Regions from separate parts of the uncultured Porticoccus sp. genome, predicted to be linked through region 2. Evidence: riboswitches for the same ligand, from Rfam matches in the RefSeq annotation. Region 2 holds a riboswitch; the other holds the start of a gene.
What was found. Region 2 has a riboswitch for thiamine pyrophosphate ahead of thiC (phosphomethylpyrimidine synthase ThiC). Riboswitches for the same ligand answer to the same signal wherever they lie in the genome.
Positions count from the first base shown of each region.

Region 1: linked by a shared signal. The riboswitch ahead of AACZ64_RS08870 (TonB-dependent receptor) and the one ahead of thiC (phosphomethylpyrimidine synthase ThiC) in region 2 are both predicted to bind thiamine pyrophosphate.

Region 1 is NZ_CAXBHS010000008.1:85,470-89,897, forward strand. Features, by position in the region: gene hemN (oxygen-independent coproporphyrinogen III oxidase) at 97-1,488, shown strand; TPP riboswitch at 1,553-1,651, shown strand; gene AACZ64_RS08870 (TonB-dependent receptor) at 1,703-3,883, shown strand; gene AACZ64_RS08875 (hypothetical protein) at 3,911-4,159, shown strand; gene pnuC (nicotinamide riboside transporter PnuC) at 4,160-4,428, shown strand, end outside.
Region 2 is NZ_CAXBHS010000013.1:99,492-103,919, reverse strand. Features, by position in the region: gene moaA (GTP 3',8-cyclase MoaA) at 1-695, opposite strand, end outside; gene AACZ64_RS12015 (alginate export family protein) at 933-2,177, shown strand; TPP riboswitch at 2,375-2,489, shown strand; gene thiC (phosphomethylpyrimidine synthase ThiC) at 2,543-4,384, shown strand.

The DNA of each region.
Region 1 (4,428 bases), on a different contig from region 2:
GTGGCTTGAGCTTGATCGAGTGGGTTGATCGACATCAACGAGCTGTAGGTGAACCGCTGCTAGGATTCGTTTTTTCCTCAACAGGTTTTTGTCACCGTGATTTCTGAAAATACGGCCATCTGGGATCGTCCGCTGATCGAGCGTTACGACCTGTCCGGCCCCCGCTACACGTCTTACCCCACGGCGCCACAATTCCACGAAGGCTTTGGCGAGGCAGCACTGTGTCTCGCGATTGAGCGCAGTAATGCAGCGGGTCGTCCTCTGTCCCTGTATTTTCATCTGCCCTTCTGCAGCACGGTCTGTTATTACTGTGCCTGCAACAAAATCATCACGGCCAATCGCAAGCGTGCCATGCCGTATCTGGAAAGGCTGATCACCGAGGTGGCTTGTCAGGGGGCACTGTTTGACCGTTCCCGGCCAGTCCATCAGCTGCATTGGGGTGGCGGTACACCCACTTACATCAGTGATGATGAAAAACGCCTGTTGATGGCCGCCACCCGCAAACATTTCAACCTGTTGGATGACGACAGTGGCGAGTATTCGATAGAGATTCATCCTGGTGATATGGCCGTCAGTACGATCAGCTGTCTGCGGGATTTGGGATTTAACCGCCTCAGTATGGGGGTTCAGGATTTCGATCCCACCGTGCAGCAGGCGGTCAACCGTTTCAATTCTGTGGAGGAGGTGCGTGCGCTAGTGGAGGCGGGCCGCGCCGAAGGTTTCCATTCCATCAGCATGGACCTGATCTACGGTTTGCCCCACCAGAGTTGGGATACTTTCAGGCACACCCTGGACAGCATCATTGACCTCGGCCCGGACCGCCTATCAGTTTTCAATTACGCCCATTTACCCCATCTGTTCAAGGTGCAGAGACAAATCGACGAAAGCGCACTGCCCAGCGCGTCCGAAAAGTTGTTGATGATGGAGCGGATGACTCAGGTGTTGCTTAATGCCGGTTACGTTTACATTGGCATGGACCATTTTGCCCACCCGGACGACGAGCTGGCAGTGGCCCAGCGCAACGGTGTGTTGCAGCGCAATTTCCAGGGTTACTCCACCCACGGCGGCTCTGATCTGGTGGCCTTTGGCGTGTCCGCTATCAGTGCCATAGACAATGTGTTTGCCCAGAATCACAAGCAGATCGAGGATTACCAGATTGCCATCGACAGCGGTCATCTGCCGGTGGCACGGGGATTTGAGCTGAGCCCTGATGACCTGCTGCGCCAGATGGTGATCAAGCAGTTGATTTGCCATTTTGAGTTGAATTTTTCTGACATCGAGCAACAATTTGGCGTTGTGTTTGCCGACTACTTTGCGGCAGAGTTGATTCAGCTGCGGTCGATGATGGACGACGGCTTGGTGGTTCTCAACCCGGATAGCCTCCGGGTAACCCCGGTGGGACGACTGTTGATTCGCCGCATCTGCATGACTTTTGATGCCTATATCAACAAATCCGAGCCGGAAATTCGTTATTCCAAAATTATTTAAATACAGCCATTGAGTTGGTGATTGATTCGCGTAAACTCCCAATCTCACCTGCACACAGCAGGTGTTTATTCCTAAGGGGCGGCGTAAGCCTGAGACATCTTCGGATGAACCCTTTGAACCTGATCCGGATAGTACCGGCGTAGGGATAGGACGCAAAACCACCGTTCACTCCTTCCATATCCGGGTCTCTTTAACAGTGTTAATGGGGCTCATGATGATAGACCTTTTTCGAAAAATGCAATGGCTGGTATTTGCCTGCCTCCTTTCCGGCGGTGTGCTTGCCACAGAGCTCGAGAATTCCGAGGGCACAGCAGCCGAGACCCCCACACCAACGCTACCCGCTGAAACGATTCAGGAAGTCGTGGTGACTGCCGAGTTTCGTGACGTATCCTTGCTGGATACCGGCAACAGTGTCTCCGTTCTCGACAGTCAGCAGATTGAACGCCGTCAGGCCCGTCACCTGGACCAGCTCCTGAATCTGGTTCCGAATGTGAACTTTTCCAGCGGTGCATCGCGCGGCAAGTTTATCCAGATCCGTGGTATCGGGGAGCGCAGTCAGTTTATCGAGCCGCTGAACCCCTCGGTGGGTTTGTTGATTGACGGGATCGATTTCAGTGGTATCGGCGGTGCGGCAACAACCCTCGACTTGCGTCAGGTTGAAGTGTTGCGCGGTCCCCAGGGTACGCTCTACGGCGCCAACGCACTGGCGGGTTTGATCAATATGACATCCAATAACCCCACTGACATTTTTGAAGGTCACATTGAAACCTCCATTGCCGAGTATGAAACCCGCACCACCAGCGCGGTATTGAGTGGCCCGATTGCCGATAATCTGGGTTACCGTCTGGCCGTGCAGGGCCATCGCAGTGACGGCTATATCGATAACGAATTTCTCAATCGCAAGGATACCAGTAACATTGACGAGCTCACTGCCCGGGGCAAGTTGCAATGGCAAGCCAGCGATCGGTTACAGCTGAATTTCACCGGTTTCTACGTGGACGCCGACAATGGCTACGATGCCTTTTCGCTGGACAACACCCGCAATACGCTCTCCGATCAGCCGGGTCACGACCGTCAGGAATCCACGGCCTTTGCGGTTGAGAGTATCTGGCAAGCCACTGAGCAATTTGATGTGGTCGGATTGGTCAGTTATGCCGATACCAACCTGGAATACAGTTATGACGAGGACTGGAGCTTTGCGGCTATCTGTGATGACCAGCCTTGCGAGGGTTGGGCCTATTCCTCTTTTGATCGCTACCAGCGCAGCCGCTATAACGGCACTCTGGATCTGAAGTTGATTTCCAATGAAGCGGGTCGCCTGTTTAATGGTGCCAGCGACTGGGTGCTGGGTATTTATTACCGCAGGCAGAATGAGTCGCTACTGCGACAATACACCTATGCTGACGGTGACTTCACCAGCGATTTTGATACCCGCAATCGGGCTGTCTACGGTCAGCTGGACACCCGACTCAGTGACCGTTTAAAGCTGGTCAGCGGCGCACGAATCGAGTTTCGCCGTGCCGATTATCTGGACAGCGAGGGAGTTCGTCACGATACCAGTGAAAGGCTCTGGGGAGGTCGTCTGGCTCTGGAGTTCGGTCTGAGTCCGGAAACCCTGCTCTATGGTCTGGTCTCGCGCGGGTACAAGGCCGGTGGGGTCAACAGTAACCCTGAGCTGGACTCCGATGCCCGGGATTTTGATACCGAATATATGTGGAATGTCGAAACCGGCATCAAGGGTGACTGGCTGGATCGCACCCTGCAGGTTAATCTGGCACTGTTTTACCAAATGCGACGGGATATGCAGGTCAAGCAATCATTGGTCAAGCCGATTACCGGTGATCTGTGCCCCTGCAGTTTTATTGACACCTTTGATAATGCGTCCAAAGGTCGTAATTATGGTCTTGAGCTGATGTTTGACTGGTTAGCGATGGACGATGTTCAGGTCTACGGCAGTCTTGGCCTGCTCCGTGCTACCTATCAGGATTTTGAAAGCTTGAGCCATGTGGATGCCGATCCGGAAAACAATGTAGCGGTCGATCTCGATGGTCGGGAGCAGGCACATGCGCCTTCCTACCAGTTTTCCCTGGGGGTCGAGGTGGCCTTAACCGGACAGATGTCGGCAGCACTGGAAATGGAAGGCAAGCAGCAGTTCTATTTGTCGCCGCGTCACAACGCCAGGTCAAATCGCTACGAGCTGTTCAATGCCCGGCTTGAGTACCGGGTGCAACAGTGGGATTTCATGCTGTGGGGACGTAATCTGACAGACCGGGATGTGATTGTTCGCGGTTTTGGTGGCTTCGGCAATGACCCCCGCAATTTTTATCAGACTGAACCCTATTATCAGTATGGTGAGCCGCGCATTGTTGGCGCCACCGCCAAATACCGCTTTTAAGGGCATTACCCCAAGGAGATTTATCATATGCAGGTGACCATTGATGTCAGTATGTATCCTAACCGGGAGGACTTTATTCCGCCGATCAAGGGGTTTATTGAGAAGATTAACTGCTATCCGGGGCTTGAGGTGCAGACCTTCCCCACCAGTACGGTGGTGCAGGGTGAATACCAGACGGCCATGCAGGCGGTTCAAGATACCATCGCCGCCTGCCGTAAGGAGTTCGGGATGGCGATTTATGTACTCAAGGTAATTCCCGGCTATGAGGCACTCTGAATGTCGGATTGGTTGAGCCTGGAAGCACTGGCGGTGGTTTTTTCATTGGCCTATCTCGTGCTGGCTATGCGAGAGAACAGCCTGTGCTGGTTCTGTGCCTTTTTTGGCACGGCTATTTATATCTGGGTGTTTGGCGGTGTCAGTCTTTACATGGGCTCGTTGCTGCACGTCTATTATCTGGTGATGGCGGTTTATGGGTGGTATCAGTGGCGTCGCGGTGGTGTCGAGCACCGCGGCGTCAGGATATCCCGCTGGGGGCTAACGCAACA
Region 2 (4,428 bases):
CTCTCGGTGCTGGCCAACAGTGGATAATAATCACCGATTCGCTGCCGGATTTCCTCACTGGTGACCAGCCCGCCCTGCCGATCGCGACAGCCGACATCGCCCAGCGGCATTTCCTCAATAAAGCTGATATCCAGACTCCGCGCCAGGGCAAACTCCACCAGCGCGACCACCTCGTCATCGTTCTGACCGCGCACGATCACGCTGTTCAATTTGATGCGCTCGATACCGGCCTGCTGCGCCGCCTCAATGCTAGACAATACTTGCGGCAGTTTACCGGTGCGGGTAATGGCACTGAAACGCTCAGGATGCAACGAATCAAGACTGATATTTATACGCCGCACACCGGCGGCTGCCAGTGCCGGGGCGGTGTTGCGCAACTGGGAGCCATTGGTGGTGAGCGTCAATTCATCCAACCCGCGCAGCGAGCCCAGGTTGCCGATCAACGACATGACGTTTTTGCGCACCAGCGGCTCTCCCCCGGTCAGACGGATACGCTTGACTCCCAGGGATACAAAAGCCTGTCCCAGGAAAGCCATCTCTTCCAGCGTGAGCAGTTGCTGGCGCGGCAGAAACCGCATGTCCTCCGCCATACAATAGACGCAACGAAAATCACAGCGATCGGTCACCGACAGACGCAGGTAGTCAACAACGCGACCAAAACGATCCTCCAGAACGGCCTGGGGTTCACTCTGCATAGCTGGTGCTCCACAACTGCTTCAGTGTAAATACGTGTTTTCTTCCGGTGATCTCTAGTTTAGGAATCGACAGCCTCGATTCGTTGATCGAAGTCAAACTTACCCATGTAATTAGCTGTTAACTTGCCACAGGAAGGAAAAAAATTCCTTCAAATTCATTAAGTTAATACCAAGGTATCATTCACCATACCACTTTGGTAGCGGCTTCAGGAAACGACCTGAATTGGGGATTAGATCATGAAAAAAGCTGTTGCAACAAAATCAAAAGTGGCCTTCGCCACCGCCATTATGATGGTGGCAGTGGGAATGGCTGGCACGGCATCTGCCACTGCCGAAGAAGTCACCAGTTTGTCCGAAATCTTTACCAAGGGTGATATCAACCTGTCCTTCCGCTACCGCTATGAGTACGTGGATCAGGATGTCGATACCCTGAATGTCGCCAAGGCGTCCACCCTGAAATCCCGCCTGACCCTGACCTCCGCCAGCTTTCATGGCTTTTCGGGGCTGCTCGAGGTCGATGACGTCGCCCAGATTGGCAGCGAAAGCTATGCCACGCCGTCCAATGGCAAGGCCTCACAATATCCCATCGTCGCCGACCCGGACGGCACCGATATCAACCAGGCTTTCCTGAAATACAAGAATGACTACTTTGCCGGTACCGCCGGTCGCCAACGCATCAACCATGCCGGCCAGCGTTTTGTCGGCGGGGTGGGCTGGCGCCAGAATGAACAGACCTACGACGCCTTGCGCCTGGAACTACCCGTCGGACCGATCAAGTTGGACTACAGCTACATCTGGGACGTCAACCGGGTGTTCGGACCTGATACTGGCGGCGCTCAGCCCCGTCGTTTTGACTCCGACTCCCACGCCCTGTACCTGTCCTACTCGCCCGCGGCGGGACACAACATCGGCGTCTACGCCTACCTGCTGGACTTTGACAACCGGGTGGAAAACGTCACCGGCAACTCTTCCCAGACCTACGGTGTGGAATATAACGGCGCCTTTGGTCCGATCACCGTCGCCGCAGCGGCTGCATCCCAGACCGATTACGGTGACAATGCCACCGACTACGACGCCGAGTACTACCTGGTGGAACTGGGCACCAAAGTCAAGGGTGTTGGCCTGGGTATAGGTTACGAACTGCTGGGCAGCGATGACGGTAAGAAAGCCTTCAGCACCCCGCTGGCCACCCTGCACAAATTCCAGGGCTGGGCGGACATGTTCCTGGTCACCCCCAACGACGGTATTGAAGATCTGTATTTCAAGGTGACCAGCAGTGTGGCAGGCGTGTCCCTCGCCGCTTTCTACCACGACTTCAATGCCGACGAGGGCAGCGCTGATTACGGTGAAGAATTTGACATCGTCGCCACCTACCCGATCAACAGGAACCTGTCGGTGGAGCTGAAATACGCCATGTACAATGCTGACGAGTTTGCGGTGGATACCGAGAAAGTCTGGTTTACCGTCAACTACACATTCTGATCGAATGTCAGCCTGAACGACACGTTGGACTGGCGAGTATTTGACCGGAAAGTGCCCCGGGGTCGAGGTATCAGCGTCGACCCCGGGTTATCTTTACTGACAGCGACTTTCCCCAAGGGAAAACTACTCCGCTGCTCACCGCCACAGCCGGGAATACGCTTGTTCAAAGTGTCCTCAGATTGCGTATAATGATCCATTACATGCTCTTGGGGTGCCGCAAGGCTGAGATGCTGTTTTTCCCGGAAGGGAGACAGCGAACCCATTGAACCTGATCCGGTTAGTATCGGCGTAGGGATGGGCTCTCAATTACAGCAATGCCAATCTCTCTATGCCTCACAATTCATTCATTCCTGTGAGGAGCAACCATGAATTCAAAAACACCTGTGCAACCTGCCGCCAGGAACTTCATTACCCGTGAACCGCTGCCCGCCAGCCGAAAAATCTATCTGAGTCCCGAGGGCCACCCCGACGTAAAGGTACCCGTTCGGGAAATCGGCCTCACCGATGGTACTGCGGTAACGGTCTACGACACCTCCGGCCCCTACACTGACCCGGACGTGGATATCGACGTCCACAAGGGTCTGCCGGACCTGCGCAGCGCCTGGATCGAGGCCCGCGGCGATACCGAGTTCTATGAAGGGCGCGAGATCACGCCCATCGACAACGGCCACGAGGGACAGGACAAAGCCTTCAAATTCTATAATGAAGCGCTGCAGCGTCAGCCCCGCCGCGCCAAAGCCGGAGGCAACGTCACCCAGATACACTATGCGCGACAGGGCATCGTCACCCCGGAGATGGAATATATCGCCCTGCGCGAGAATCAGGCCCGGGAGGCGCTGAACAACGAATTCACCACCGAGGAACGCAACAAGCGCCTCGCCGGCAACGCCATGGGCGCCAACCTGCAGCCCATTACCCCGGAATTCGTCAGAAAAGAAGTGGCCGAGGGCCGGGCCATCATCCCCGCCAATATCAACCACCCGGAGTTGGAGCCGATGATTATCGGTCGCAACTTCCTGGTGAAGATCAACGCCAATATCGGCAACTCCGCCCTCACCTCGAATATCGAAGAGGAAGTGGAAAAGCTGGTGTGGTCCACCCGCTGGGGCGGCGACACGGTGATGGACCTGTCCACCGGCAAGCACATCCACGCCACCCGCGACTACATCGTCCGCAACTCGCCGGTACCCATCGGTACCGTGCCGATTTACCAGGCCCTGGAAAAGGTCAACGGCGTCGCCGAAGACCTCACCTGGGAGGTATTTCGGGACACCCTGATCGAGCAGGCGGAACAGGGGGTGGACTACTTCACCATCCACGCCGGGGTGCTGCTGCGCTACGTGCCACTGACCGCCGATCGGGTTACCGGCATCGTCTCCCGCGGCGGCTCCATCATGGCCAAGTGGTGTATCGCCCACCACCAGGAGAGTTTCCTCTACACCCATTTCGAGGACATCTGCGAGATCATGAAGGCCTACGATGTCAGCTTCTCCCTGGGTGACGGGCTGCGCCCCGGATGCCTGGCGGACGCCAACGACGAGGCCCAGTTCGGCGAACTGAAAACCCTCGGCGAGCTGACCCAGATCGCCTGGAAGCACGATGTGCAGGTGATGATCGAGGGGCCCGGTCACGTGCCCATGCACATGATCAAGGAAAACATGGACATGCAGTTGGAACACTGCCACGAGGCGCCGTTCTACACCCTGGGGCCACTGACCGTGGACATCTCCCCCGGCTACGACCACTTCTCCAGCGGTATCGGCGCCGCCATGATCGGCTGGTTCGGCTGCGCCATGCTCTGCTACGTGACCCCCAAGGAACATTTGGGCCTACCCAACCGGGAAGACGTCAAGGAAGGCATCATCACCTACAAGATCGCCGCCCACGCCGCCGACATCGCCAAGGGCCATCCCGGCGCCCGCTACCGGGACGACATGATCTCCAAGGCACGTTTCGAATTTCGCTGGGAGGACCAGTTCAACCTCAGCCTCGATCCGGAGCGGGCACTGGCGTTTCACGACGAAACCCTGCCCAAGGACTCCGCCAAGGTGGCCCACTTCTGTTCCATGTGCGGACCCAAATTCTGCTCCATGAAGATCAGTCAGGACGTGCGCGACTACGCAGCGGCTGAACAGGGTATGCGGGAGAAATCCGAGGAATTTCGTGCGAAAGGCGGCGACATCTACATCCAGGTGCGGGAGGACTGAGGCCGGTGCAAGACACAACCGCCCTTTTCTTGCCCCCCAGGGGA